3 regions of the Pseudomonas sp. GW821-FHT02A08 genome follow, and region 3 is predicted to be linked to each of the others. Evidence: predicted binding sites of a transcription regulator. Region 3 holds the regulator's gene; each other region holds the start of a gene.
What was found. Region 3 encodes FliA, which starts transcription of late flagellar genes. Its sites were predicted from a motif close to CTAAAGTTTNNNNNNNNNNNGCCGNTAA; they were not measured.

Region 1: the regulator FliA is predicted to act here: its motif matches at 6,437-6,464, upstream of AC07W4_RS14550 (methyl-accepting chemotaxis protein).
Region 2: the regulator FliA is predicted to act here: its motif matches at 7,596-7,623, upstream of motA (flagellar motor stator protein MotA).

Annotation. Positions count from the first base shown of each region.
Region 1 is NZ_JBWKWD010000018.1:18,154-28,283, forward strand. Features, by position in the region: gene AC07W4_RS14525 (MATE family efflux transporter) at 1-586, shown strand, start outside; gene tusA (sulfurtransferase TusA) at 866-1,117, opposite strand; gene rlmM (23S rRNA (cytidine(2498)-2'-O)-methyltransferase RlmM) at 1,314-2,387, opposite strand; gene acnA (aconitate hydratase AcnA) at 2,610-5,351, shown strand; gene AC07W4_RS14545 (CPBP family intramembrane glutamic endopeptidase) at 5,600-6,391, shown strand; gene AC07W4_RS14550 (methyl-accepting chemotaxis protein) at 6,497-8,062, shown strand; gene AC07W4_RS14555 (alpha/beta family hydrolase) at 8,265-8,942, opposite strand; gene ccoN (cytochrome-c oxidase, cbb3-type subunit I) at 9,037-10,130, shown strand, end outside.
Region 2 is NZ_JBWKWD010000004.1:35-10,164, reverse strand. Features, by position in the region: gene parC (DNA topoisomerase IV subunit A) at 1-79, shown strand, start outside; gene AC07W4_RS04340 (PqiC family protein) at 255-968, shown strand; gene AC07W4_RS04335 (AhpA/YtjB family protein) at 1,255-2,778, opposite strand; gene serB (phosphoserine phosphatase SerB) at 2,914-4,128, shown strand; gene asd (archaetidylserine decarboxylase) at 4,251-5,111, opposite strand; gene AC07W4_RS04320 (rhodanese-like domain-containing protein) at 5,121-5,945, opposite strand; gene AC07W4_RS04315 (HDOD domain-containing protein) at 5,987-7,525, opposite strand; gene motA (flagellar motor stator protein MotA) at 7,693-8,544, shown strand; gene motB (flagellar motor protein MotB) at 8,548-9,594, shown strand; partial or broken gene AC07W4_RS04300 (contractile injection system protein, VgrG/Pvc8 family) at 9,857-10,130, shown strand, end outside.
Region 3 is NZ_JBWKWD010000017.1:54,083-64,212, reverse strand. Features, by position in the region: gene flhB (flagellar biosynthesis protein FlhB) at 1-999, shown strand, start outside; gene AC07W4_RS14190 (cytochrome b) at 1,092-1,646, opposite strand; gene flhA (flagellar biosynthesis protein FlhA) at 1,874-4,003, shown strand; gene flhF (flagellar biosynthesis GTPase FlhF) at 4,015-5,343, shown strand; gene fleN (flagellar synthesis regulator FleN) at 5,460-6,290, shown strand; gene fliA (RNA polymerase sigma factor FliA) at 6,287-7,027, shown strand; gene AC07W4_RS14165 (chemotaxis response regulator CheY) at 7,195-7,566, shown strand; gene AC07W4_RS14160 (protein phosphatase CheZ) at 7,588-8,376, shown strand; gene AC07W4_RS14155 (chemotaxis protein CheA) at 8,431-10,130, shown strand, end outside.

The DNA of each region.
Region 1 (10,130 bases), on a different contig from region 3:
GTTGATCGGCAGTCTGGGCTCCACCGTGGTGGCCGGGCATCAAATCGCCCTGAATATCAGCTCGTTGCTGTTCATGATTCCTTACTCCCTGGGCATGGCGGTGACCGTGCGGGTTGGCCAGGCACTGGGGGCCGGCAACCCCTGGCAGGCGCGCTTCGCGGCGAAAGTCGGGCTCGGCGCGGCACTGGTGTTCGCGGCGTTTTCGGCGGCCCTGATCCTGCTGCTGCGCGAACCTATCGCCTCGATCTACACGCCTGACAAGGCCGTGATCCAGATAGCGTCGATGTTGATTGTGTACGCCGCGCTGTACCAGTTTTCCGATGCCATCCAGGTGATTTGCGCGGGCGCGCTGCGTGGATACCAGGACACCCGGGTGACGATGATCCTGACCTTGTTCGCCTATTGGGGCATCGGCCTGCCGGTCGGCTACGTGCTGGGGCTGACCGATTGGTTCGGCCCGGCCAGCGGCCCGAGCGGGCTGTGGGAAGGGTTGATTGCCGGTTTGAGCTGTGCGGCGCTGATGCTGTCGATCCGCCTGACGCTCAGTGCGCGCAAACGGATTCGTAATAGCCAATCAATGGGCTAAGCGCACACAAAAAAAGACCTGCACTGGTTAATGCCAGTCAGTTAAGCGAACCCAGACGCTACGCCTTCTTTGTAGCAGCTGCCGAAGGCTGCGTCCGGCTGCGCAGCAGTCGTAAATCCGGCTTGCACGATCTCTCTGACGTACCGCGAACTCTGGTTTTACGACTGCTTCGCAGCCGAACGCAGCCTCGCGGGCTCGGCAGCTGCTACAAAGGGTGTCGCGGCTGAAATTGCTTAACTGACTGGCATTACCTGCACTGGCAGGTCTTTTTTGAGTCCGTCAACCGGACTTCTTGCGAATCCAGTAAAGGTAGGTGCCCTCATCTTCGTGCTGTGCCACCAGTTCATGGTCGAGAAACACGCAGAACTTGGGAATATCGCGACGGGTCGACGGGTCAGTGGCGATCACCTTGAGCAGGCCGCCGGGCACCAGGTCACGGATGTGCTGGTGCAGCATCATCACCGGCTCGGGGCAATTGAGGCCGGTGGCGTCGAGGGTGCCGTCTACCGGCGTATCAAGCATTTCACTCATGATTCACTCCTGAAACTGGCCGGCATTGTCGCGCATTGCCGGGTGTAACGTCATCTGTGGCAATACGCCGCCCTTGTGGGATGACCACTGACCTGTGGGAGCGGGCTTGCTCGCGAAAGCGGTGTGTCAGCAGCGTTGACGTCGACTGACACGACGCCTTCGCGAGCAAGCCCGCTCCCACATTGGTCCCCGTGTGTCAGCGGGACTTGGGCTTCTTCACATCAATCCGACGCAAATGGCAGGTCACTTCCTCGCGGTCGTGGTACAGCTGCTTGCAGCCGATCTCGACCTTGATGCCCCGCGCCTTGAAGCCATCGGCAATGCGTTCGAGCAAGCGCTTCACTTCGGCATAGCGCTGTTTCATCGGCAGCTTGAGGTTGACCACCGCCTCGCGGCAATGCCCGTCGCCGATCCACTCTTCCAGCATCGCGGCGTTGCGCGCCGGCTTCTCGACGATGTCGCAGACCATCCAGTCCACCGGTTGCTTGGGCTTGAAGGTGAAACCGTCGGCCATCAAGTGTTGCACCAGCCCCGTATCCATCAGGCTTTCGGCCATCGGACCGTTGTCGATGGCGGTCACCAGCATGCCGCGGTTGACCAATTGCCATGTCCAGCCACCGGGGGCGGCCCCGAGGTCGACGCCGGTCATGTCGCCGTGCAGACGCTCGTCCCACTGGTCGCGCGGGATGAAATGGTGCCAGGCCTCTTCCAGTTTGAGGGTCGAACGGCTCGGCGCCTCGCGGGGGAATTTCAAACGGGGAATGCCCATCGGCCACATCGCCGAGTTGTTCGACTCCGCCAGGCCCATGAACACTTCGCGGCCGCTCTTGAACGTCAGCAGCAAACGCGGCTTGTGGGCGTCTTCCACCAGCTTGCCGGCGGCCATCAGCGCCTTGCGCAGGTGCACTTCGAATTTCTTGCAGAAGTTCGACAGTTCCTTGCCGTCGTTGGTATCGACCATTTCCAGCCACAGGCTGCCGCACAGCGGAAAGTCCGCCATATGGGCGAGGATCACGCTGATGCGGTCGGTTTCCGGTAGATCGATGAAGATCCCCCGGGCCCACTGGCGCGGGAAGATCAGTTCGGCGAAACGCTGCCCGCGCATCAGGCGCTCGGCGCCGTCTTCTTCGGTGCAGACAAACTCGGCGCAGGCGGTTGCCGCCTTGGCCTTGGCATATCCGGCCACATTCAAGCGCGCGGCGAGGTCGGAAATCTCGGAACAGACTTCGCCTTCGAAGCCCGGCCGGCAATGCATAAAGAGGGTGTTCATTCTTACTCCTGGGCAATGGCGAGGAATTTCGGCCACTGCGCGATGCCCAGGCTTGCGTTGAAGCAAAGCCTGTCACGAAAACCCGCGCATCATAGCCGACTTCGGAACCTCGAACTTGCCCATAGAGTCCAGTTATTAGCCTTAAGCACTAAAGAGGGCTAGGTTTAGTCCTCTACCCGTTCCCCCAGTCCGTAGCCGTGCGGACTCAAAGGAGTGATCGCAATGCCGTCCCTCGATAGCCTGAATACGCTCAAGACCCTGCAAGTCGGCAACAAGACCTATCACTACTTCAGCCTGCCCGATGCCGCCAAAAGCCTGGGCGACCTGGACAAGCTGCCGATGTCGTTGAAAGTCCTGCTGGAAAACCTGCTGCGCTGGGAGGACGAAAAAACCGTCACCGGCGCCGACCTCAAGGCACTGGCCGCGTGGCTCAAGGAGCGTCGCTCCGACCGGGAGATCCAGTACCGCCCGGCGCGGGTGCTGATGCAGGACTTCACCGGCGTACCGGCGGTGGTCGACCTGGCCGCCATGCGTGCGGCGATGGCCAAGGCTGGCGGCAATCCGCAAAGGATCAACCCCCTGTCGCCGGTGGACCTGGTGATCGACCACTCGGTGATGGTCGACAAGTTCGCCACCAGCAGCGCCTTCGAGCAGAACGTCGACATTGAAATGCAGCGCAATGGCGAACGTTATGCGTTCCTGCGCTGGGGCCAGAGTGCCTTCGACAATTTCAGCGTGGTGCCGCCGGGCACCGGGATCTGCCACCAGGTGAATCTTGAGTACCTCGGCCGCACCGTCTGGACCAAGGACGAGGACGGCCGCACCTACGCTTTCCCCGACACCCTGGTGGGCACCGATTCCCACACCACCATGATCAACGGCCTCGGCGTGCTTGGCTGGGGCGTCGGCGGTATCGAGGCAGAAGCGGCAATGCTCGGGCAACCAGTGTCGATGCTGATTCCGGAAGTCATCGGTTTCAAACTCACCGGCAAGCTCAAGGAAGGCATCACCGCCACCGACCTGGTGCTGACCGTGACCCAGATGCTGCGCAAAAAAGGCGTGGTGGGCAAATTCGTCGAGTTCTACGGCGATGGCCTCGCCGACCTGCCCCTGGCCGACCGCGCGACCATCGCCAACATGGCCCCGGAATACGGCGCCACCTGCGGCTTCTTCCCGGTGGACGACATCACGCTGGAATACCTGCGCCTGTCCGGCCGCCCCCTGGAAACGGTGCAACTGGTCGAGGCCTACAGCAAGGCCCAGGGCCTGTGGCGCCTGCCCGGTCAGGAACCGGTGTTCACCGATAACCTGGCGCTGGACATGGGCAGCGTCGAAGCCAGCCTCGCCGGACCAAAACGTCCACAGGACCGGGTGTCACTGCCCAACGTCGCGCAAGCGTTCAGTGACTTCCTCGACCACCAATTCAAACCCACCAGCAAGGAAGAAGGTCGCCTGGAAAGTGAAGGCGGTGGCGGTGTTGCCGTCGGCAATGCCGATTTGGCCGGCGAAGCGGATTACGATTACGAAGGCCAGACCTATCGCCTGAAAAACGGTGCCGTGGTCATCGCCGCGATCACCTCCTGCACCAACACCTCCAACCCAAGCGTGATGATGGCCGCCGGGCTGGTGGCGAAGAAGGCCGTGGAAAAAGGCCTGAAACGCAAACCCTGGGTGAAGAGCTCGCTGGCCCCCGGCTCGAAAGTGGTCACCGACTACTACAAGGCGGCCGGCCTGACCCATTACCTCGATGAATTGGGCTTTGCCTTGGTCGGCTACGGCTGCACCACTTGCATCGGCAACTCCGGGCCGCTGCCGGAGCCCATCGAAAAAGCCATCCAGCAAGCCGACCTCACCGTGGCTTCCGTGCTCTCGGGCAATCGCAACTTCGAAGGCCGGGTGCATCCACTGGTGAAAACCAACTGGCTGGCCTCCCCGCCACTGGTGGTGGCCTACGCGCTGGCCGGCACGGTGCGCACCGACCTCAGCCGTGAGCCGTTGGGCGAGGACAAGGATGGCAAACCGGTGTACCTGCGGGACATCTGGCCAAGCAGCAAAGAAATTGCCGATGCCGTGAATCAGGTCAACACCGCCATGTTCCACAAGGAATACGCCGAAGTGTTTGCCGGTGACGCGCAATGGCAGGCGATCAAGGTTCCGCAAGCGGCGACCTATGTCTGGCAGGACGATTCGACTTACATCCAGCACCCGCCGTTCTTCGACGACATCGGCGGCCCGCCGCCCGTGATCAAGGACGTCAGCGGCGCCAGGATCCTCGCACTGCTCGGCGACTCGGTGACCACCGACCACATCTCCCCGGCCGGCAACATCAAGGTCGACAGCCCGGCAGGGCAATACCTGCGCGACAAAGGCGTGGAGCCGCGGGACTTCAATTCCTACGGCTCGCGGCGTGGCAACCATGAAGTGATGATGCGCGGCACCTTCGCCAACATCCGCATACGCAACGAAATGCTCGGCGGCGAAGAAGGCGGCAACACCCGCTACATTCCCACCGGGGAGAAAATGCCGATCTACGATGCTGCCATGCGTTATCAGGCTTCAGGCACGCCGCTGGTGGTGATCGCCGGCCAGGAATACGGCACCGGCTCGAGTCGCGACTGGGCCGCCAAGGGCACCAACCTGCTGGGGGTCAAAGCGGTCGTCGCCGAAAGCTTCGAACGGATTCACCGCTCCAACCTGGTGGGCATGGGCGTGCTGCCGCTGCAGTTCAAGCTGGATCAGAACCGCAAGAGCCTTAACCTCAATGGCAGCGAAACCCTGGACATCCTCGGCTTGACCGGCGTCGAGCTGACGCCACGGATGAACTTGACGCTGGTCATCGCTCGCGAAGACGGCAGCAGCGAGAAGATCGAGGTGTTGTGCCGCATCGATACGCTCAATGAGGTGGAGTACTTCAAGGCGGGGGGGATTCTGCATTACGTGTTGCGGCAGTTGATTGCCTCCTAGCCATGCGCTGATACAGACACCGCCTTCGGGCGGTGTTTTTGTTGGGGGCAGTCAGTAAGCTATCGCGAGCAAGCTCGCTCCCACTTTGATATCAATCGGCGACCTGACACGGACTACTGTGGGAGCGGGCTTGCTCGCGAAAGCAGTGTGTCAGCAGCGCTGATGTCGACTGACACGACGTCTTCGCGAGCAAGCCCGCTCCCACAGAGGTTGGTGGCGCACCGCAAATTCCGGCACAAGGACTTCAAATGATTACCCTGCCATGGATGTCTCTGGCCCTGCTTTCCTTCGGCTACGGCCTGGCACTGACCTACGGCCATCTCGGCTGGCTCTCGGCAATCTCGGTGTTTTTGTTGCTGGTCGCGGGTGTCGCCGTCCGCCAACGCGAGATCCCTTTTATCCGCTACCTCGGCCACGGACTGTTCATCGTCCTGGCCCTGGCCCTGGCGACGCATTGGTTACCCGGCTTCTACAACGGTCGCGTAATTGATCCTCAGCGTTTTACCGACGATGCCGCGTCATTCGCCATGCACCTGAATCTGGACAAACCGATGATCGGCTTCTGGCTGTTACTGGTTTGTCCATGGATTGTCGGCCGCCGTTCGCTTCGGTTGTCCCTGTATGCCACCGCACTGGCACTGACCTTGAGCGCCCTGCTGGCATTGGGTGGCGCGCTGTTGCTCGGGGTAATCGCCTGGGCGCCGAAATGGCCGGATCAAGCCTGGTTGTGGTTGCTGAACAATCTGCTGCTGGTGACGCTGGTCGAGGAAGCGCTGTTCCGTGGCTACATCCAGGGCGGCCTGAGCCGATACCTGAAAGACCGGCCCTACGGTGAACACCTCGCCCTACTGCTGGCGTCATTGGTCTTCGGCCTGGCCCATATCGGCGCAGGATGGCAGTGGGTGTTGCTCGCGACGCTGGCCGGGATCGGCTATGGCCTGGCCTACCGTTTTGGAGGACTGACAGCAGCCATCGCTACTCATTTTGGCTTGAACCTGCTGCACTTCGGCCTATTCACCTATCCGATGCTCGCAGGCTGACGCAAGGGTCATTTTGCGACGCATCGCTGATTATCGAAAAATAATCTCAACAATCCGCCGACCTTGCCGATACAGCACTTGAAAGCCTTGCGGATTAAAAAAGCCATGCGTAACAACCAGCCAATTACACAACGCGAGCGGACCTTCCCGGCTCAGCAACGGTTGATTTCCACCACCGATGCCAAGGGCATGATCACCTACTGTAACGACGCTTTCGTCGAAATCAGCGGGTTCTCCCGAGAGGAACTGATCCGTGCACCGCACAACCTGGTCCGTCACCCCGACGTCCCGGCCGCGGTGTTCGCACACATGTGGGAAACGCTGAAACAAGGCTTGCCATGGATGGGCATTGTCAAGAATCGCTGCAAGACCGGTGATCATTACTGGGTGAACGCCTATGTGACACCGATCTTCGAAGGCAATCAGGTGATCGGTTACGAGTCGGTACGGGTCAAGCCCACCGCCGAACAGATCAGCCGCGCCGAAGCGCTCTACCAACGCATCAACCAGGGCAAGTCGGCCGTTCCCTCCTCGGATAAATGGGTACCGATCCTGCAGGACTGGTTGCCGTTCATCCTGGTCAGCCAATTGAGCTTCATGATCGGTGCGTCGCTGAACTCCCACTGGGGGTTTGCCCTGGCTGCCGGTCTCTCGGTGCCGCTGGGCTTGCTGGGTCTGAGCTGGCAACAGCGCGGTCTCAAGCGCTTGTTGAAACTGGCTGAGCAGACGACGTCTGACCCGTTGATCGCACAGATGTACACCGACAGTCGCGGCGCCCAGGCGCGTCTGGAGATGTCGATCCTCAGCCAGGAAGCACGTCTGAAAACTTGCCTGACACGTCTGCAGGACACTGCTGAACACCTGACCGATCAGGCCAGACAGTCCGATGCCCTGGCACATAACAGCTCCAGCGGCCTGGAACGTCAACGGGTCGAGACCGAGCAAGTGGCCACCGCGGTCAACCAGATGGCCGCGACCACCCAGGAGGTCGCCAGCCACGTACAACGCACCGCCGACGCCACCCAGGAAGCCAATCGCCTGACCGGTCGTGGTCGCGACATCGCCGGGGAAACCCGCGAAGCCATCCAGCGCCTGTCGGTGGTGGTCGGTGAAACCGGCGTGACCGTGACCCAACTGGCCAAGGACAGCAACGAAATCGGCGGCGTGGTCGACGTGATCAAAGGCATCGCCGACCAGACCAACCTGCTGGCCCTGAACGCCGCCATCGAAGCGGCCCGTGCCGGCGAGATGGGGCGTGGATTTGCGGTGGTGGCTGACGAAGTCCGTCAGCTGGCGCAACGCACCAGCGAGTCCACCGGGCAGATTCATGCACTGATCGCCAAGCTCCAGCAAACCGCCGGTACCGCCGTACAAACCATGGAAGCCGGGCATCGCCAGGCGGAAGAAGGCGTGGCGCGGGTACTGGAAGCGGACCAGGCACTGGTGGGGATCAGCGAAGCGGTGGCCAACATCACCGACATGACCACCCAGATCGCCGCCGCGACCGAAGAGCAAAGTGCCGTGGCCGAAGAAATCAGCCGCAACATCAGCAACATTTCGGACCTGGCGGACCAGACTTCGGAACAGGCACAGAACTCGGCGTTGCTGAGTGAAGAGCTGAGCAAGACTGCCAACACGCAATATTCGTTGGTGGAGCGGTTTAACCGCTGATTGTTGTTGATCAATAAAAAACCCGGACAGTGGAAGCTTCCGGGTTTTTTTATTATCAATTTGAAAAGTATGTTGCCTGTGCGGCCGCCTTCGCGGGCAAGCCCGCTCCCACAGGGTTTTGCATTGATCACACGATCAAACACCACAGATCACTGTGGGAGCGGGCTTGCCCGCGAAGAGGCCATTTGCAACACCAAACCTTTCACTGAAGGAATGAAGCCACCCTCTCAGCCGCAGCCGCCAAATGCTGCTCATGGCTAAACCCCGAAACCTTCAACGGCTTCAAGTCATGATCCCCCGCCACCAGCCAGAACACCTCGATACTTGGCGATAGCGCATAACCCGCGACCGCCTCGCGATTGCCCAATGCATCGCGCTCGCCCTGCACAATCAAGGTCCGAGTCTTCAGCCTGGCCAAATGTTCGACCCGTGGCTTCTCCGGTTTGCCCACTGCATAAAACGGATAGCCCAGGCACACCAGCGCATCCACACCCAACTCATCGGCCAGCAAACTGGCCATCCGCCCGCCCATTGACTTGCCACCGATGGCCAGCGGCCCGGCGACATGGCGTCGCACTTCGGCATACACCTCGCGCCAGCATTCCAGCAGTTTCGGGGCCGGATTTGGCGGGCGTTTGCCGCCGTCGATGCGCCGTTGCGCCATGTAGGGAAACTCGAAACGCAAGACGTTGACACCAAGCCCGGCAAGGCGTGCAGCCATGTCGCTCATCCAGTCGCTGTCCATCGGTGCGCCGGCGCCATGGGCGAGGATCAGCGTCGCTGAAGCCGGTGATGTAGCGGCATTCCACAACCATCCATGATCCCGCACGCACTGTGCCCATTGATCCCCGTCAATACCGGCCTTGTGCCCTTTGTCCATGCTTGCCTCGCTTTTAGTCTGCCTATAACTCCGGCCGAAGGGTGCACCGCCTTGCGCTGCGCGCTCACTTCGGCTGAACCGTGGATGGGGAACCATGAACACTTCTATCAGTACCGCCTACAACTACAAGGTGGTCCGCCAATTCGCCATTATGACGGTGGTGTGGGGCATCGTCGGCATGGGGCTCGGGGTTTTTCTCGCTGCCCAGTTGGTCTGGCCCGAACTCAACTTCAATTTGCCGTGGACCAGCTTCGGCCGCTTGCGCCCGTTGCACACCAACGCGGTGATTTTCGCCTTTGGCGGCTGCGCCTTGTTCGCCAGTTCGTTTTACTCAGTACAACGGACTTGCCAGACACGCTTATTTGCTCCCGCAATTGCAGCGTTCTGTTTCTGGGGCTGGCAGCTGGTGATTCTGCTGGCAGCCATCAGCCTGCCGCTGGGCTACACCAGTTCCAAGGAATACGCCGAGCTGGAATGGCCGATCGACATCCTGATCACCATTGTCTGGGTCGCCTACGCCATCGTGTTCTTCGGCACGATCATGCAGCGCAAGACCAAACACATCTATGTCGGCAACTGGTTCTTTGGTGCGTTCATCGTCACCGTGGCGATCCTGCACATCGTCAACAACATGGAACTGCCGGTCAGTTTCACCAAGTCCTACTCGCTGTACGCCGGTGCCACCGACGCGATGGTGCAATGGTGGTACGGCCACAACGCCGTGGGCTTTTTCCTCACCGCCGGGTTCCTCGGCATGATGTATTACTTCGTGCCGAAACAGGCCGAGCGCCCGGTTTACTCCTATCGCCTGTCGATCGTGCACTTCTGGGCGCTGATCACCCTGTACATCTGGGCCGGCCCCCACCACCTGCACTACACCGCACTGCCGGACTGGGCGCAGTCGCTGGGCATGGTGATGTCGCTGATCCTGCTGGCGCCGAGCTGGGGCGGGATGATCAACGGCATGATGACCCTGTCGGGCGCCTGGCATAAGTTGCGCAGCGACCCGGTCCTGCGCTTCCTCGTGGTGTCGCTGGCGTTCTACGGCATGTCGACCTTCGAAGGGCCGATGATGGCGATCAAGACGGTCAACGCCCTCTCCCACTACACCGACTGGACCATCGGCCACGTACACGCAGGCGCCTTGGGCTGGGTGGCGATGATTTCCATCGGCGCGCTGTACCACAT
Region 2 (10,130 bases), on a different contig from region 3:
TGAACGTGGCCGTCGTGGCAATAAATTGCCGCGTGGTTTCCAGCGGGTAGATGCACTGCTCGTCGAAAACCAAAATTAGGCGACATAGAAGCGCCGAACTACGAATTAACCCGTAGTTCGGCGCTTTGCGCTGGAGTCGGAACGCATATTCACGGATGATATGGCCTTTCAAGCGCCGGCACTGCCGCGCGTTCTTCATATTTATTGAGTATTTTTACTGTGGTCAGCCTTTTTGCGATCACCTGGATGGGACGATGACTGCTCTGCGCCTTCCTTTTATTCTTTTGCTCGCCGGCGTTCTTGGCTTGGCGGGTTGCAGCGTTCACCAACCGGTGTCGTTGTATCAGCTGGACGCTGGAAGTCCGGTTCAGCCTGCACAGAACGCAGGCATGGCGGTATTGTTGGGGCCGGTCACCGTGGCCGACTACCTGCAACGCGAAACCCTGTTGCAGCGTCAGCCCGATGGCAGCCTGCAAGCCTCGACGGACGGTCGTTGGGCCGGCAGCCTTTCGTCGGATATCGACCAACTGCTGCTGCGTCAGGTCGCAGGTCATCTGGACAGCCAGCGCGTAGTGCTGGCCCCGGCGACAGTGGGCTTCACCCCGGATGTTCAGGTACTGCTGACCATCACGCGGCTGGACTCGGGTGAAAAACAACCGGCGATTCTCGACGCGCAATGGCGCCTGATCGATCGTCGCGGGCAGGTCCGCGACAACCGCATCATCCATTTGCAGGAGCAGCATGCCGGTACCACGGCGGCGCAGGTCCAGGCACAGGGTGTGTTGTTGCAACGACTGGCCGAACAACTGTCGGTGGCGCTCAAGCCCCTGGCCAATCAGCCGCCGATCGCCGAAGTTCCGCGCAAACCGGCAGCCAAGGCGCCAGCACCTGCGGTAGAGCAGGAAAAGCAGCCGAAGATCCCGATGGCCGCGCCTATTCGTACGGATATGGAAGTGTTCCGCTTCTAAGCCTGGATGGATTTGAAACAAAGCCCGCATTGATGCGGGCTTTGTTGTTTCTGCAGGTTGGAGATATTTGGTGTCAGTTCCGGCCTCTTCGCGGGCAAGTCGGATCGCCGCACCGCCGCTCCCACAGGTTCAGGGGGTGTTCACATAATTTGTGTACGACGCGGACACTGTGGGAGCGGGCTTGCCCGCGAAGGCGTAGGTACTGACAACAAAAAAGCCCGCAGACGATCACTCATCTGCGGGCTTCCATGTTTAAAGGCTAAAAGATCGCAGCCTTCGGCAGCTCCTACGCGCGGCGTTCGTGCATCCGCGCCAATTGCCGTTCCAGCATCGATGGGTACGGCTCCATCAACCGTTCCACGCAGCATGCACCTTCAGGGCTGGCAATCGGGCGGATCCGTGCGCGCTGGCGGATCAACGCGTCGTCACTGATCTTGCGCTCCACCAGCAGCAGGTTACGGCTGTGTTGCGACAGGGCCAGGGCGTCCTGGGCGGGGTCGGTCAGCAGCAGGTCGATCTGGCTCAGGCCGAACAGCTCATCGCCCAGGGTCAGGCCCAGCTGCAATTGCAGGGTGATGCCGCTGTCCGCGACTTCGATCTGCAACTGGTGGCCCAAGGCCCGCAGCAGCTCGCCACAGCAAATGGCGTTGGTCAGGTAGTCGTCGCCGCTGTCTTCGGTGTGGAACAGCATCAGTGTGCTGCCATCGTTCAAGGTCTCCACTTCGCCTTGATACAGCGAAGCGGCCTGGTCGAGGCAGTCGCGATAGCGTTCGAGCAGCTCTTCAAGTCGCGCCCGCGGCAGGCGTCGCAGTTGCTCCTGGGAGCCCAGTTGCACCGCCAGTACCGCGCTGTGTTGCGGCACGCTCGGCGTGGCCTTGCGAATAACCGGTTGTGGGGTGCTGTCCAGCGACTCGTCGCGCAGGTCGGCGAACGGGTCTTCATCATCGTCGTCTTCGACGGTGCTGACGATCTGCCGTGGCGCTGGCTTGAGCGCCGCTACCGGGCGGCTCTCGTCGAAACTCGGGTCGCGCAGGTTACGGACTTCGAAGGCCGGGTCGGCCTCGTCATCCATGTCGTCGAATTCCGGTTCCGGTTCCGGCTCCGGCACGGGGGCGGGTTCCGGGGCGAAGTTGGCGTGCAACTGGCGCGCCAGGTCGCCGATTTCGTCCTGGCGGTCGGTGGCCGGGGTGTATTCATCGATATTGCGCAGCCACACCCGCAGTTGCAGCAGTGGGGTGGAGAGATAGCGCCCCATGCGCAGGCTCAGGGCCAGGGACAGGGCCAGCAGGATGGCGCTCAGAATGCCCATGCTTTGCAGGCTGATAGTCATCGGCTGCTGGAACTGGTCCATGTCCAGGCTGATACGCAATTGCCCGGCAGTCACGTCCTGGAAGGTGATCTTGCTCTGGTACATGCCCTCGGCTTCACCCAGCAGGCCATGCTTGGGACGCTGGCCGGATTCGGCAAGGATGCGGTTGTCCGGACTGTAGATGGCGGCGTGGGCCACCAGCTTGTTCTTGGTCAGGTTATTGAGCAGCACATTGAGGCTGAGGATGTCGTTGGACACCAACAGCTCCGTGGCCGAAGTGGCCGTCTGCGTAGTCAGGCTTTCGCCCAGCGCATCCGCCTGCTCGTGCATGGCCTGCTTGAACTGCAGGCCCATCACACCGGCATAGATGACCAGGGCCAGGGCGACCAGGATCACGTTATGGCTGGCGATGCGCAATGCAATCGGTACACGGCGGTGGCGCAGTGCCCGGAAGATCAGCAGGAAGAAGTTATCGGTTTTTACTGGCGTAGGCCGGTTCACTTGAGCTCGGCTCTTTTGTCCGTGAAGTTGACGCGCAGTATAGCGACAGGCCCTAGACCGTCAAAGCGCTCACGGTGCCCGATGGTCACTGAAAGTCGGTAGAATGCGTTTTTTTTCCACCTGCGGGGGTGCGCCTTGCGCGAAATCGTCCTGATAAACATCACGGGAGTCGACCGTCCGGGTCTGACTGCGGCCATTACCGGCGTTCTGGCCCAGGGTGGTGTGAACATTCTCGACATCGGTCAGGCGGTGATCCACGACACCTTGTCGTTCGGCATCCTGGTTGAAATTCCCGACACCGAGCAAGGCAAGTCCGTGCTCAAGGACATCCTGTTCAAGGGCTACGAGCTCGATCAACAGGTGCGTTTCACGCCGGTGTCCGAACAGGATTACCAGCAGTGGGTCGGCAACCAGGGCAAAAAGCGCCACATCGTGACCCTGTTGACCCGCAAGGTGACAGCCGGGCAGTTGCAGGCCGTGAGTTCGATCACCGCCAAATATGGCCTGAACATCGACCACATCGATCGTCTGTCCGGGCGCATGCCGCTGGACACCCCGGCCGACAAGGGCAAGGGCTGCATCGAGTTTTCCGTGCGTGGCGAAGCGGCTGATCCGCAGGCGCTGCGGGCCGAATTCCTCAGCGTCGCCCAGGAACTGAACGTCGATATCGCCTTCCAGGAAGATTCGCTGTTCCGTCGCAACCGTCGCCTGGCGGTGTTCGACATGGACTCGACCCTGATCGAAGCCGAAGTGATCGATGAACTGGCCAAGGCGGCTGGCGTGGGTGACAAGGTTTCGCAAATCACTGAGCGGGCGATGGCCGGCGAACTGGACTTCCGCGCCAGCTTCAAGGAACGCCTGGCCTTGCTCAAAGGTCTGGACGTCAATGTGCTGGACTCCATCGGCGCCTCGCTGCGCCTGACCGAAGGCGCCGAAACCCTGTTCGCCGAACTCAAGCGCCTGGGCTACAAGACAGCGATTCTGTCGGGCGGCTTCACTTACTTCGCCAAGCAATTGCAGGCCAAGCTGGGTATCGACTACGTGTTCGCCAACGAACTGGAAGTGGTCGACGGCAAAGTCACCGGTGTGGCGGTCGAGCCGATCGTCGATGCGCAGCGCAAGGCGGATTTGCTGAAGGAACTGGCACACAAGGAAGGCTTGCGCCTGGAGCAGACCATTGCGGTCGGCGACGGTGCGAATGACTTGCCGATGCTGGCGATTGCCGGGTTGGGCGTGGCGTTCCGCGCCAAGCCGCTGGTGAAACAGTCGGCCAGGCAGGCGATTTCGACGCTGGGTCTGGATGGCGTGCTGTATCTGCTGGGATTGCGCGATCGCGACGGCCAGCTCTGATACACCCCATATAAATGTGGGAGCGGGCTTGCTCGCGAAGGCGTCGTCACATTCAACATCTATGTTGACTGTCAGTCCGCTTTCGCGAGCAAGCCCGCTCCCACATTCAGATCTTCAACAGGTCAGGCTTTTGGTGAGCCCATGCCCTGACCCATCTGCACCGCTGTACCGGCGGACATTTCTTCAGCCCACTTCACCTGATCCGGCCCGAACAGCACGACGGCGGTCGAGCCCAGCTTGAAGCGGCCCAGTTCCGCACCTTTTTCCAGATGGATCGGCGCGCGCGCGGCTTCGTCGTAGCGGAAGGTTTTCAGCTCGCGCTTCGGCGGTGTGACCAGCCCGGCCCAGACGGTTTCAATCGACGCCACGATCATCGCGCCCACCAGCACCACGGCCATCGGCCCGCGCTCGGTGTCGAAAATGCACGCCACGCGCTCGTTGCGGGCGAACAGTTCCGGAACGTTTTCAGCGGTGGTCTGGTTGACCGAGAACAGACGACCCGGAATGTAGACCATCTCGCGCAGGGTACCGGCCAGCGGCATGTGCACGCGGTGGTAGTCCTTCGGCGACAGGTAGATAGTCGCGAAGTCACCGCCCATGAACGGCGCAGCATTCGCCGCATCGCCACCCAACAGTTCCAGCACGCTGAAGCTGTGGCCCTTGGCCTGGAACACGCGGCCGTGCTCGATCGGGCCAAGCTGGCTGATCGCGCCGTCGGCCGGGCTGAGGATCGCGCCCGGAGTCTCGTCCAGCGGGCGGGCACCGTCTTTCAGCGCGCGGGTGAAGAACGCGTTGAAGTGCTCGTAGGCGGTCAGGTCTTCGACCAGCGCCTGGGACATGTCCACTTGATAGCGCTTGGCGAACCAGGCGGTAAAGGCATTCTTGAACCAGCGCACGCGGCATTCGGCGATGCAGCCGGCCAGTCGCGAGAGCAAATTGTGGGGCAGCAGGTACTGGCCGAGGAGAAACAGACGCTTGTTCATTAACAGTCCTTAAAAATCTTGAATTTCTACCGGGGTATCGGGATGGTTGCCCCATTCGCCCCAAGAGCCGGCGTAGCCCTTGACCCGCGGATAACCGAGAGCCTTGGCCACCAGATAGGTGAAGCCAGACCGATGGTGTGTCTGGCAGTGGGTAATCACTTCTTTGTCTTTGCTGATCCCGAGTTGTTCGAGGATCTGCGGCATGTCGGTGCGGATGCGCAGCTGGCGTGCCTGATCCATGCCGGCGGTCCATTCGAAATTGACCGCGCCGGGAATGTGCCCGCCCTTGGCCGCCAGGACCTTCTCGCCGGAATACTCCAGCGGCCCGCGTGCGTCCCAGATGGCCAGGTCGGCGGCGCCGAGACGGCTTTGCAGGTACTCACGGGTGGCGGTGGGTTCGTCGTGCAAGGTCAGAGAAACCGGGCCGCCCACGGCTGGCGGGATCTGGATCGACATGGGCAAACCTTCTGCCAGCCAGGCCGTCAGGCCGCCGTCGACATAGTGGTACTTGCTGTGGCCGATGACGTCCAGCAGCCAGATGAAGCGCCCGGCCCAACCGCCGCCTTCGTCGTCATACACTACGTAGACCGCATCGGGATTGTGTCCCAGTTCGCCAAACAGCGTTTCGAGTGCTGCCTGCGGGGGCATCAGTCCCGGGGCGGGTGCCTGCCCCAGCTGCGTGCGTTTCGGATCGACAAAGCGCGCGCCGGGAATGTGCCCTTCGGCGTAGCGGGCGGGACTGGTCAAGTCCACCAGAATCAGTTCGCGGGCGTCGAGGCGGGGGAGCAAGTCGCTCGGCTCGATCACCAGCGGCAAGCCAGAGAAGTCAGACATGTGAGGTCTCCAGAGCACAAAAGGGAAGATTGTAACGCAGCTTATTGGCCTCGGTGGCTAAAGCTGTGCAGGGCTTTTTCGATGCACTGCGCGGTTTTGCCGAAGGCCTGTACGGAAATTTCCGAAAACGGCCCGCCGCCCTGATCCGCCACGACGATCATGATCACCCGGCCATTGTTGACGAGCGAACGCAGCAGCAGGTGTTCGCCGCTGAACTGTGAGCGCAGGTTGTTGGGCAGCAGGGCCGAGAATTGCGCGTTGTTCGCTGGCGTCAGGCGCACCTGGGCCTGTTGCGCGAGCAGGCGTTGCAATACGTTGCTCTGGCTGACCACGAAATTCAGCCCGGCCGCTTCCTTCGGCAGGCCGGCCGTCTGGTGCACGCGCAGGTTGGCATGGGTGCGGTCGGCCATCAGGATCATCACCCGACGCATGCCGCAGGCCACCAGAGCATCGCGGGCAGCGATGGTCAAGTGCATGGCATTGGTGAAGCGGCTCGGCTCGACCAGCAGTTCGGCGCATTGCTTGCGCCACTTCGCCAGATCTTCGGCAGTGGGTCCGGCGGCCGGTAGCAAGCCTGAGTGGACACGGTTCATGCCCCACGGCCAGATCAACGATTCGGCGGGGTGCCAGAGGTCGGGCATGGCGTGATGGCGCGCGCTGTTGGCGGCTTGCTGGTGCAGTTGCTGTTGCACCTCATCCATCGGCATTTGCAGGTAAAGGCTGGTCAGGTACTGCCAGCGTTCACTGTGCGGGCTGTCCCAGGCGTGTTGTGCCGACAGCGCCAGACCGTTGGCCAGCAGCACCGTATTGGCCGGTTGATTGAGCCAGCGGCGCAGGGTCGGATCGTCATCGAGGCGGTTCTGCTGGCGCAGTGGATGTTCGCTGTCACGGGCGATACGCAGGACCTTCACCAGTTCTCGCTGTTCAGTAAGCAGTAATCGATAGCCCTGCTGCACCCAGATCGGCAAGCGCCAGAGCTCCACCAGCGCCTGGCCGATGTCCAGCAGGCGTACGCCAAACAGTTGCTGTTCGACTTTGCGTGCCGACTCGCCTTTATGGATGACCCGCAACTCCCAGTCTTCGAGCAGTTTCGGATGGGTCAACGCCAGCGGCCACAGGGGCGAAAGAAACAGCAGGCTGCCCCAGTGGATGTCCTGCCACAGCCGCGCCAGGCGACTGGCAAAAAAACCGTTGGCCTGTTGCGTGGCGTGCTGGCTGATCATCTGCAACTGACGCAGGGCTTTGGGGATCTCGGACTGGGGTTCGGCGGGCAACCGCGCGAGCAGTTCTTCGGTGCGCTTCAGGCCGAGGCGATTGATCGCAACCTCAAGGTTTTCCGCAGGCTCGGTCATACCGCCATGGGTATGCCGGTTGGCTTCGCGAATCACGCTCAAGGCCAGGGCAGGGCTGCCTTGCATGAGGTCAGCGATATCGCGCAGCGAGCTGCGGTTGTCGCCGATGGCCTTGCAGACCCGGTCGTGACTGGCTTGCGGAACCGGCAGGCGCACGCCATCGAGAAGCTTGACCCAGCCTTCGAGCGTCGTCGGTTTCGGGGTTGGAGCGTTCGTTTCGTTAACCATGGTGGGAGGCGATCATCGTCAACATTACCTGTGCCCGGAAGGGGTCAAATTAGCTTTTCGCCTGAACTGGCTATAGTCTGGCGCAGTTTTGCCGATAAGTAGAAGAAGAGATTTTTTAACTTCCGAATATGACCTTGAACCCGACTCAGTAAGTGCTCTCCTAACCTATGGCTAAAATTATCGGCATCATCGTCGTATTCGCGAGCGTGCTTGGCGGATACGTGCTTTCCCACGGCAAGATTGCCGCCCTGATCCAGCCTTTCGAGGTCATGATCATTGGCGGTGCGGCCCTCGGCGCCTTCCTGCAGGCCAACCCCGGCTACATGACGATGCACGTGCTCAAGAAGTCCCTGGGCATGTTCAGTTCGCGTTTCAACCACGGCTTCTACCTTGAAGTGCTGGGCCTGATCTACGAGATCCTCAACAAGAGCCGCCGCGAAGGCATGATGGCCATCGAAGGCGACATCGAAGATGCCGCCGCGAGCCCGATCTTCGCCAAGTACCCGACGGTCCTCAAGGATGAGCGCATGACCGCGTTCATCTGTGATTACCTGCGCATCATGTCCTCCGGCAACATGGCCCCGCACGAGCTGGAAGGCCTGTTCGACATGGAGCTGTTCAGCCTCAAGGAAGACCTGGAACACCCCTCCCACGCGGTCAACGGCATCGCCGACGCCATGCCCGGTTTCGGTATCGTCGCGGCGGTACTGGGTATCGTGGTGACCATGGCTTCGCTGGGTGAAGGTGACCAGAAGTCCATCGGCCTGCACGTGGGTGCGGCACTGGTCGGTACCTTCTTCGGTATTCTCGCCGCCTACGGTTTCTTTGGCCCGCTGGCCCATTCCCTGGCCCACGATGCCAAGGAAGAGCTGAACGTCTACGAAGCCATCAAGGCTTCGCTGGTGGCTTCGGCTTCCGGCATGCCGCCATCGCTGGCCGTGGAGTTCGGGCGCAAGGTTCTGTACCCGGCACACCGTCCTAGCTTCGCTGAGCTGGAACAAGCGGTTCGTGGTCGTTAAGAAATGGAAAATAACCAGCCGATAATCATCAAGCGCGTCAAGCGCTACGCCGGCGGTCATCATGGGGGCGCCTGGAAAATCGCCTTCGCCGACTTCGCCACGGCGATGATGGCGTTCTTCCTGGTGTTGTGGCTGCTGTCCACCGCCACGCCGGAACAGAAGATCGCCATCGCCGGTTACTTCAAGGACCCGATCGGCTTTTCCGAAAGCGGCACGCCGTACATCATCGATCTGGGCGGCACGCCGACCATGGCACCGGAAAACACCCTCAACCCCGAGGTGAAGTCCCAGCCGCAGCCGGACAAGGTCACTGTGGATACCGACCAGGTCGAAGGCATGGCCGAGCAGGTCGAAAAGGAACGCCTCGAACTGTTGCTGCAAGAACTGCAGAACAAGGTTGATGAGAACCCGCAGTTGCAGAAGTTCAAGGACCAGATCCTGTTCGAAATTACCCCGGACGGCCTGCGTATCCAGATCATGGACGCGGAAAATCGCCCGATGTTCGACTCGGGCTCTGCCCGCTTGAAGCCGTATTTCGAAGACATCCTGCTGGCCATGGCCGACACCATCAAGGCGGTGCCGAACAAGATCAGCATCAGCGGCCACACCGATGCCAAGCCATACACCGGCTCTGGTGATTTCGGTAACTGGGAACTCTCGGCCAACCGTGCCAACGCCGCACGTCGTGCGCTGGTGGCGGGCAGCTATCCGGATGCACAGGTGGCGCGCGTGGTCGGTTATGCCTCGTCGGCGTTGTTTGATCGCGAGCATCCGTTCAACCCGGTCAACCGCCGTATCGACATCGTCGTGCTGACCAAGAAAGCCCAGCGTGCGATCGAAGGTTCGCAAGGCGCGGAGCCAGCTCCCGATGCGCCGCAAGGTTCGGCTGCACCAGGCGCAGCACCGACCGCACCGGTCGACCCGAACGCGTTGCCGGCGGACAAGGAACCGCTGCCGGCTCACGAACTGCGCGAGCGTTTGAATCTGTTCGACGACCCGGCACCGAAACCGGGTGAGTCAGCCAAACCGGCTGAAGCGCCCAAGCAGTGATGTCCAGTCCTGAAACAGGTTCACGCCTGCTTCAGGACTCGCCCCCGATACCCACGTATCTCCCGCCGCCCAAAACAAAAAAATGTACAGAGCCACTCCGTCGATCGCGATTGTGCTGACAAATCCGCATCTAAAAAAGGAAGCGTCCTACATACAAGCAAATTCCTGCGCGTCTTAATCCCTCGTTTTGGATCTTGCCGGGAACAGGTGCATGCCGTTTCTGGGGCAAACACGGATCGCTGATGCCGCAGGAAGCTTGTTAATGGAACTGACAAAAATATTCTCGCCACAGAACCGGCGTCTGATCAAGTTCACCTCCCCGATTGCGAACCAGCAGGAGCTGCTGCTCGAGCACTTTTCCGGCGCCGAGGGCGTGTCGACCCTATTCAGTTTCGAGTTGTCGCTGATCAGTCAGGATGCGCGCCTGGAACTCAAGTCGTTAATGGGACAACCGGCCTCACTCGAGATTGAACTGGCGAGCGGCGAGGCGCGTTACATTCACGGCTACATCAGTCGATTCAGCCTGCAGAACAGTG
Region 3 (10,130 bases):
CTGATTTTTGGCGGCGCCATGGCGCAGGACATGATGGAGCTGATGCGCATCAACTTCTCGCTGCCGCGGGAAGTGATCCTGGATCAGCGCTCCATGTCCACCTACCTGATGCGCTCGGGGCAAATTGCCCTGTGGTCGATCCAGCCTGTGATGATTGCGCTGGTACTGGCCGCCATCATCGGCCCGATTTCCCTGGGCGGCTGGCTGTTCGCGGCGGGTTCCATGGCGCCCAAGTTCAGTCGCTTGAACCCCGGTCCCGGCCTCAAACGCATGTTCTCCACCAAGTCGCTGGTCGAACTGCTCAAGGCTCTGGCCAAGTTCATCATCATCCTGTTCGTGGCGCTGGCGGTGTTGTCGTCGGACATCGATGACCTGCTGCGCATCGCCCATGAGCCCCTGGACATGGCGATCATTCACAGCCTGCAAGTGGTGGGCTGGAGCACGTTGTGGATGGCTTGCGGGCTGATCCTGATCGCGGCGGTGGATGTGCCGGTTCAGCTCTGGGAAAGCCACAAGAAACTGCTCATGACCAAGCAGGAAGTGCGTGACGAACATAAGGACCAGGAGGGGCGGCCGGAGGTCAAGCAGCGGATCCGGCAGCTGCAACGCGAGATGTCCCAACGCCGGATGATGGCCGCCATTCCCGAGGCCGACGTGGTCATCACCAACCCGACCCACTACGCCGTGGCCCTCAAGTACGACCCGGAAAAGGGCAATGCGCCGGTATTGCTGGCCAAGGGTAGCGACTTCCTGGCCCTGAAGATCCGCGAGATCGCGGCGGCCAACGAGATTTTGCTGCTGGAGTCGCCAGCGCTGGCGCGCTCGATCTACTACTCCACCGAGCTTGAGCAGGAAATTCCTGGCGGGCTGTATCTCGCGGTGGCTCAGGTGTTGGCTTACGTTTATCAGATTCGACAGTATCGGGCGGGTAAGGGCAAGCGGCCTGATCCGCTCAAGGATGATTTGCCGATTCCGCCGGATTTGCGCCGGGATTCTTGAGTTTCGCGCTGTCGCTGATGCCCCCTTCGCGGGCAAGCCCGCTCCCACAGGGTTCTGCGCAAGCCGCACTGGCCTGCGCTGGCCTTTTCAGCTCAGCGCCTGATTTTGAGTAACATTCCGGCGAGGACGTCGTCCTTGTCGATACAGTGGTGTTTTACTGCCACCAGCAGATGCCCGCCGACCAGTGCGCCACAGCACCACGATGTCCAGGTATGAATGTATTTGGCCAGGTCGTAGAGGTCGGGATCAGGGGCAACCAGTGGCGGTAAAAGAAACAGTCCCGCCACAAGAATCGGTTTGTCTGCAACCGAGCTCCAGTACCAGCCTGAAAGGGGTAAGGCAATCAGCACAATGGCGTAAAGCAAGATGTGACCAATCATCGCGCCTTGTTTCATCAGTCCGCTCATGTGGTCTGGCAGCGCTGGAGGCGGATTCTTCAGTCGCCAGGCAACTCGCACGACAATCATGAAAAGCAGGGTGCTAGCCAATGCCTTGTGCAAGAAAGTGAGTTCGTGGTTGGGGTTCAGTTCATCACGCCAGTGCGTGGCCAGGATCCCCAGCGCCCAACTGCCCATCCAGACAAGTGCCATTCCCCAGTGCAGCCACTTGGCAGTGTTGGTGTATTCCGTGGTTTTAGCCTTCGGCATCGTTGCTTTCCTCCTTGTTCAAGGTTTTGTCAATTTGGAGCCTGGAACGCGATGTTGGAGGGGGTGCATTAACCGACTATTAGGTAGGCGGGCTCAACATCTAGAGATCGCGGCCTGCGAAAACCCTCTGTTTCGCCCCTTTGCAAAAGTTGGAAAGCTTCTTGCAATAGCCGCCCTGCGCCCGCTTCAGGCGTCAAAAGTTTGCTTTAAAGGAACGGGGAAAACCGGTGGATCGCTCTCAGTTAATCAACAGTGCCCGCACAAACGTTGCCGACCTCAGTCGAGGCAATCTGGGCGTGCCGCTGTTGCTGCTGGTCATGCTGGCGATGATGATGTTGCCGGTGCCGCCGTTCCTGCTGGACGTGTTCTTCACCTTCAACATTGCCCTGTCCATCGTCGTGCTGCTGGTGTGCGTCTACGCTTTGCGGCCGTTGGATTTCGCGGTGTTCCCGACCATTTTGCTGGTGGCGACGCTGTTGCGCCTGGCGTTGAACGTGGCCTCCACGCGGGTGGTGATGCTTCACGGCCAGGATGGCCATGCCGCCGCCGGCAAGGTGATCCAGGCCTTCGGTGAGGTGGTGATCGGCGGTAACTATGTGGTCGGTATCGTGGTCTTCGCGATCTTGATGATCATCAACTTCGTCGTGGTGACCAAGGGGGCTGGGCGGATTTCCGAGGTGAGCGCGCGATTCACCCTCGATGCGATGCCCGGCAAGCAAATGGCGATCGACGCCGACCTTAACGCCGGCCTGATCGATCAGGCCCAGGCCAAGGCCCGTCGCTCGGAAGTGGCTCAGGAAGCCGAGTTCTACGGTTCCATGGACGGTGCCAGCAAATTTGTCCGTGGCGACGCCATCGCCGGCCTGTTGATCCTGTTCATCAACCTGATCGGCGGCATGGCGGTCGGCATCTTCCAGCACGGCATGACCTTCGGCGACGCCGGCAAGGTGTATGCGCTGTTGACCATCGGTGACGGTTTGGTGGCGCAATTGCCATCACTGTTGTTATCGACAGCAGCGGCGATCATGGTGACCCGTGCGTCCGGTTCGGAAGACATGGGCAAGCAAATCAATCGCCAGATGTTCGCCTCGCCCAAGGCGCTGGCGGTGGCAGCCGGTTTGATGGCGGTCATGGGCCTGGTGCCCGGCATGCCGCACTTCTCGTTCCTGAGCATGGCGGCCCTGGCGGCCGGTGGCGCTTACCTGTTCTGGAAAAAGCAGAACGTCGCCAAGGTGCAGGCTCTGCAAGAGGTCAAGCGCCAGCAGGAGTTGCTACCGTCGCCGGCCCGCGCCCAGGAAACCAAGGAGCTTGGCTGGGATGACGTGACACCGATCGACATGATCGGCCTGGAAGTGGGTTATCGCCTGATTCCATTGGTGGATCGTAACCAGGGCGGCCAGTTGCTGGCGCGGATCAAGGGCGTGCGCAAGAAGCTGTCCCAGGATCTGGGCTTCCTGATGCCCACGGTGCATATTCGCGACAACCTCGACCTGGCGCCAAGTGCCTATCGCCTGACCCTCATGGGGGTGATCCTGGCCGAAGCGGAGATCTACCCGGATCGCGAGTTGGCGATCAACCCGGGGCAGGTCTACGGCACGCTCAACGGCATTACCGCCAAAGATCCGGCTTTCGGCCTGGAGGCGGTCTGGATCGAAATCAGCCAGCGCGCCCAGGCGCAATCCCTCGGTTATACGGTGGTGGATGCCAGTACAGTAGTGGCTACCCACCTGAACCAGATACTCTACAAGCATTCCAGTGAACTGATCGGTCACGAAGAAGTACAGCAACTCATGCAATTGCTGGCCAAAAGCTCGCCAAAACTGGCCGAGGAGCTGGTGCCGGGTGTGGTTTCGCTGTCGCAACTGCTCAAGGTGCTGCAAGCGCTGTTGGCCGAACAAGTGCCTGTGCGCGATATCCGCAGCATTGCCGAGGCGATCGCCAACAATGCCGCCAAGAGTCAAGATACCGCCGCGCTGGTGGCTGCCGTGCGGGTTGGCGTATCCCGCGCAATCGTCCAAAGCATTGTAGGCACTGAGTCGGAGCTGCCAGTCATCACGCTGGAGCCAAGGTTGGAACAGATATTGCTCAATAGTCTGCAAAAGGCAGGACAAGGCTCGGAAGAGGGCGTTCTGCTGGAGCCAAGCATGGCCGAGAAACTGCAACGTTCGTTGATCGACGCGGCGCAGCGTCAGGAGATGCAAGGTCAGCCGGTGATTCTGCTGGTGGCCGGTCCGGTTCGCGCGATGCTCTCGCGATTCGGCCGGCTCGCAGTCCCGGGTTTGCACGTGTTGGCTTACCAGGAAATTCCTGACAACAAGCAAGTGACCATCGTTGCGACAGTAGGGCCCAACGGCTGAGGTAGTGGTTTATGCAAGTTAAGCGTTTTTTCGCCGCCGATATGCGTCAGGCCATGAAGCTGGTTCGCGATGAGCTGGGCGCTGATGCCGCCATCATTGGCAACCGCCGGATCGCCGGGGGTGTCGAACTGACGGCTGCGCTGGATTACAAGCTGTCGGCGCTGGCGCCGCGGGTTCCGAACATGGAGCTCGAAGACGAGCTGCGCAAGACTCAGTCGCGGATCGTCACCGCCCAGGCCGAGTTGAGCCTGCGTGGCGATGGCGAGAGCGACAATGCAACCAATCGCCAGTTGTTCGCCGGCTTGCCGTTGACCGCCGCCGAGCCGCTGATCGAACCGACCTGCGCCGAACCCCGTCGCCCCGCGCCAGCCGCTGCGCCAGCGTCCGGTGGCGTGGATCCACGTGCGTTCGACTCAATGCGTTTCGAACTCAACAGCCTGCGCGAACTCATGGAAGTCCAACTCGGCTCCCTGGCCTGGAATCAGCTGCAAGGCAGCCGTCCCGACCAGGCCAACCTCTGGCGTCGCCTGCAACGCATCGGCCTGAGCGGCCCGCTGTCGCGCGACCTGCTGGCGATGATCAGCGAAATCGAAGAGCCTCGTCAGGCCTGGCGCATGTTGCTGGCGTACCTGGCGCGCATGATCGTTACGCCGCAAGTCGAGCCGCTGGAAGAGGGCGGTGTGATTGCCATGGTCGGCCCTGCCGGCATGGGCAAGACCACCACCCTGGCCAAGCTGGCCGCCCGCTACGTGCTCAAGTACGGCGCGCAGAACATTGCGCTGGTGAGCATGGACAGCTTCCGCATCGGTGCCCAGGAACAACTCAAGACCCTGGGGCGCATTCTCAATGTGCCGGTGACCCACGTCGATCCGGGCCAGTCCCTGGTGCAGGCGCTGGAGCCATTGCTGCGCAAGCGCGTGGTGCTGATCGATACCGCCGGCCTGCAGGCCAGCGATCCGGCCCTGCGCATGCAGCTCGAAAGCCTGGCCGGTCGTGGCATCCGCTCGAAAAATTATCTGGTCCTGGCAACCACCAGCCAGAAACAGGTTCTAACGGCCGCTTATCACAGTTACAAGCGTTGTGGGCTCGCAGGCTGCATCCTGACTAAACTGGATGAAACGGCAAGTCTGGGTGAGGTGTTGAGTCTTGCCATCAGTCATGAACTGCCGGTGGCTTACCTGACCGATGGCCCGCGGATCCCGGATGATTTGCATCTGCCGCGCCGTCATCAATTGGTCAGCCGCGCCGTGAGCGTGCAAATGCAGGAAGAACCCAGCGAAGAAGCCATGGCTGACATGTTCGCTGACATCTACCACAGCCCGACCAAGCAGGTTGGCTGAGGTATTAATGAACAGTTTTTGTACCTACATCGATGGTCTGCCATGCATTGTTCCGTTTGTGAACGCGCAGCCAGTAATGTGGCCTCCGTCTATGCAAGACAAGGTAAAGAAATAACATGGGCAGCATGCATCCCGTACAGGTGATCGCGGTGACCGGCGGCAAAGGTGGCGTCGGGAAAACTAATGTGTCAGTGAACTTGTCCCTGGCTTTGGCCGAGCTTGGCCGGCGCGTCATGCTGTTGGACGCGGACCTTGGACTGGCGAACGTCGACGTTCTGCTGGGCCTGACACCCAAACGTACCCTGGCCGACGTGATCGAAGGCCGCTGCGAACTGCGCGATGTATTGCTGCAGGGCCCCGGCGGCATCCGTATCGTTCCGGCCGCATCCGGCACTCAGAGCATGGTGCATCTGAGCCCCGCGCAACACGCCGGCCTGATCCAGGCCTTCAGTGATATCGGCGACAACCTCGACGTATTGGTGATCGACACCGCCGCGGGCATTGGTGACTCGGTAGTCAGTTTCGTTCGCGCAGCCCAGGAAGTGCTGCTGGTGGTGTGCGACGAGCCGACCTCGATTACCGACGCCTACGCCTTGATCAAGTTGCTGAACCGCGACTACGGCATGAACCGCTTCCGCGTCCTGGCCAACATGGCCCAGAGCCCGCAGGAAGGACGCAACCTGTTCGCCAAGTTGACCAAGGTCACGGATCGCTTCCTCGATGTCGCCCTACAATACGTCGGCGCGGTGCCCTACGACGAAAGCGTGCGCAAGGCCGTGCAGAAGCAGCGCGCGGTCTACGAGGCCTTCCCGCGTTCCAAGTGCTCGCTGGCGTTCAAGGCCATCGCGCAGAAGGTCGATACCTGGCCGCTGCCTGCCAACCCGCGCGGGCACCTGGAGTTTTTCGTCGAGCGGCTCGTGCAGCAGACAGCAGGACCTGTTCTATGACAGCCAGCGGCTACAACCTCTACAAGAAGTCGGCACGCGATGCGCAGTACGAGCTGATCGAGCGTTACGCGCCGCTGGTTAAACGCATTGCCTACCACTTGCTGGCGCGTTTGCCGGCCAGTGTCCAGGTCGAAGACCTGATCCAGGCCGGGATGATCGGCCTGCTTGAAGTGTCGACCAAATATGACGCCAGCAAAGGCGCCAGTTTCGAAACGTACGCGGGCATACGAATCCGCGGCGCCATGCTCGATGAGGTGCGCAAGGGGGACTGGGCACCACGTTCGGTCCATCGCAACACGCGCATGGTCAGCGATGCCATTCGCTCGATTGAAGCTAAAACCGGCCGAGACGCTAAAGATCACGAAGTTGCGGCCGAACTCCAATTGAGTCTCGATGATTACTACGGGATTTTGAACGACACCCTGGGCAGCCGGCTGTTCAGTTTCGACGACCTGTTGCAGGACGGCGAACACGAAGGGCTGCACGAGGATGGCGCGAGTGCTCATATTGAGCCGTCACGCGACCTGGAAGATGAACGCTTCCAGGCTGCGCTGGCGGATGCGATTGCCAATTTGCCGGAGCGTGAGCGACTGGTGTTGGCGCTGTACTACGACGAAGAGTTGAACCTCAAGGAAATCGGTGAGGTCCTGGGGGTCAGCGAATCGCGGGTCAGCCAGTTACACAGCCAGTGCGCGGCCCGTTTGCGGGGGCGTTTGGGGGAGTGGCGAGCGCGCTGAAGGCAGTGTGGGGACACTGCGAACGAGGCTGGTGTGGTGTTGAACTGCACCGGTCTCGATCTGTTGTGCTCCAGACAGTCATTGAGTGCTTTGCCGGATTGATTGAAATGGCGCGTCCAGGTGCTGGACGCGTTTAAGACTGCTTGGAGGTCGAATTGGACAAGAACATGAAAATCCTCATCGTTGATGACTTCTCAACGATGCGGCGGATCATCAAGAACCTGCTGCGTGACCTTGGGTTCACCAACACCGTCGAGGCCGACGATGGCACTACCGCCATTCCGGTGCTCAACAGCGGAAGCATCGACTTTCTGGTAACGGACTGGAACATGCCTGGCATGACCGGTATCGATCTGCTGCGCCACGTGCGTGCCGATGAAAAGCTCAAGCACCTGCCGGTGCTGATGGTGACCGCTGAAGCCAAGCGCGAGCAAATCATCGAAGCGGCCCAGGCCGGCGTTAACGGCTATGTGGTCAAACCCTTCACGGCCCAGGCGTTGAAAGAAAAAATCGAGAAGATTTTCGAACGCATCGGTTGATGAATGCGCCACGGGGGAGCTATGGGCAATAACGAAACTTCATTGGGCGACTTTGAGTCGACCCTGAAAAAACACGCCGTCGAATTGGTTGAGAGCCTTGAAAAAGGCAAGTTCGGCGACGCGGTGCAATTGATCCATGAGCTCAACCAGACCCGTGACCGTGGCCTGTATCAGGAAGTGGGCAAGCTCACTCGCGAACTGCATAGCGCGATCGTCAATTTCCAGATTGACCCGCACATGCCGCAAGCCGAAGAAGTGTCGCAGATCACCGACGCCACCGAGCGCCTGGGGTATGTGGTCAAGCTGACCGAGGCTGCGGCCAATCGCACCATGGATCTGGTGGAAAGTGCCACGCCGCTGGTCAATGGCCTGGCCGATGAAGCCAAGGTGTTGAGCGCGGACTGGGGGCGTTTCATGCGTCGCGAAGTCGGCGCCGAAGAGTTTCGTGAACTGGCCCGGCGGGTCGACGGGTTCCTGACGCGCAGCGGCACGGACAATCGCGCGGTGTCGGGCAACCTCAACGACATCCTGCTCGCCCAGGATTACCAGGACCTCACAGGCCAGGTGATCAAGCGTGTGACCCAGTTGGTCACCGAAGTTGAAAGCAACCTGCTCAAGCTCGTGCTGATGGCCAGCCAGGTGGACCGCTTTGCGGGCATCGAACATGACCGTGAAGCGATGCTTGCTGAAAAAGATCCACAAAAACATCTCTCTCAGGGTGAAGGTCCGCAGATTCATGCCGATAAAAGAGAAGACGTTGTGTCCGGTCAGGACGATGTGGACGATTTGTTATCCAGCCTGGGATTTTAGAGTTTTAGAATTTTAGGTTTTTTGGGTTTTTAGACCTGTAGGAGCACCCCCTTAATGAGCTTCGGCGCCGATGAAGAGATCCTTCAGGATTTCCTGGTTGAGGCCGGCGAGATTCTAGAGCAACTGTCCGAGCAACTGGTCGAGCTGGAAAGCCGTCCGGATGATGCGGATCTGCTCAATGCAATTTTTCGCGGTTTTCACACTGTAAAAGGGGGCGCCGGCTTCCTCCAGCTCAACGAGCTGGTGGAGTGCTGCCACATCGCCGAGAACGTGTTCGACATCCTGCGCAAGGGTGAGCGTCGCGTCGACTCGGAACTGATGGACGTGGTTCTCGAAGCGCTGGACGCGGTGAACAGCATGTTCAGCGAAGTCCGCGAACGCAGCCCGATCACGGCCGCGACACCGCAACTGCTCGCGGCGCTGGCCCGTCTGGCCGAGCCGCAATCGGCCGACGAGGTGGCTTCTGCGCCCGTCGCCGAGGTCATTGAAGAGCCAGTGGCCGAAACCGGTTCCGATGACATCACCGACACCGAATTTGAACAACTGCTGGACTCACTGAACGCCGTCAAGGCCCAGGCCGAGGCCCCGGTGGTTGCTCCAGCGCCGGCCAGCAATGCCGCTGGCAGCGATGAAATCACCGATGCCGAGTTCGAGTCGTTGCTCGATCAACTGCATGGTAAAGGCCAGTTCGCCGTTGACGCGGTGGTCCCGGCACCGGCTGCGCCAGAAGCCCCGAAATCCGCAGGCGACAGTTCCGATATTACTGACGACGAATTCGAAGCGCTGCTCGACCAGCTGCACGGCAAGGGTAACTTTGCTGTCGAGGCGCTGGAGTCGGCCATTGCTTCTGTGCCAGCACCCGCGGCACCCAGCGCGGTGGCGGCCGGCAGCGATCTGATTTCCGATCACGAGTTCGAAGCGCTGCTCGACGAATTGCACGGCAAAGGCAAGTTCAGCGAAGTCGGCACCGCGACGGTGGCCAACGGTTCGAACGCTTCCGTTGCGGCACCGGCAGCCAAGGCTGCGGCGCCGAAACCTGTGGCCAGGGCACCGGAGCCAAAAGCCGAAGCGCCGACCCCGGCAGCCGCTGCTGCACCGGCTGCTGCCCGCGCACCGGCCGCGCCTCCTGCGGAAAAACCGGCGAGCGAAGCCGAGACCACCGTGCGTGTCGACACCGCGCGTCTCGACGAGATCATGAACATGGTCGGCGAGTTGGTGCTGGTGCGTAACCGCCTGGTCCGCCTGGGCCTCAACAGCGGCGACGAAGCCATGTCCAAGGCCGTGTCGAACCTCGACGTGGTCACCGCCGATCTGCAAACCGCGGTCATGAAGACCCGGATGCAACCGATCAAGAAAGTCTTCGGGCGCTTCCCGCGCCTGGTTCGCGACCTGGCTCGCCAGCTCAAGAAAGAGATCAACCTGGAACTGGTCGGCGAAGAAACCGACCTCGACAAGAACCTCGTCGAGGCCCTGGCCGACCCGCTGGTCCACTTGGTGCGCAACGCGGTCGATCACGGCATCGAATCGCCGGAAGAACGCGAAGCCTCGGGCAAGGCCCGGGGCGGCAAGGTGATCCTGGCGGCCGAGCAGGAGGGCGATCACATCCTGCTGTCGATCTCCGATGATGGCAAAGGCATGGACCCGAACGTCCTGCGTTCCATCGCGGTAAAACGCGGTGTGATGGACAAGGATGCCGCCGATCGCCTGAGCGACACCGAATGCTACAACCTGATCTTCGCCCCGGGTTTCTCGAC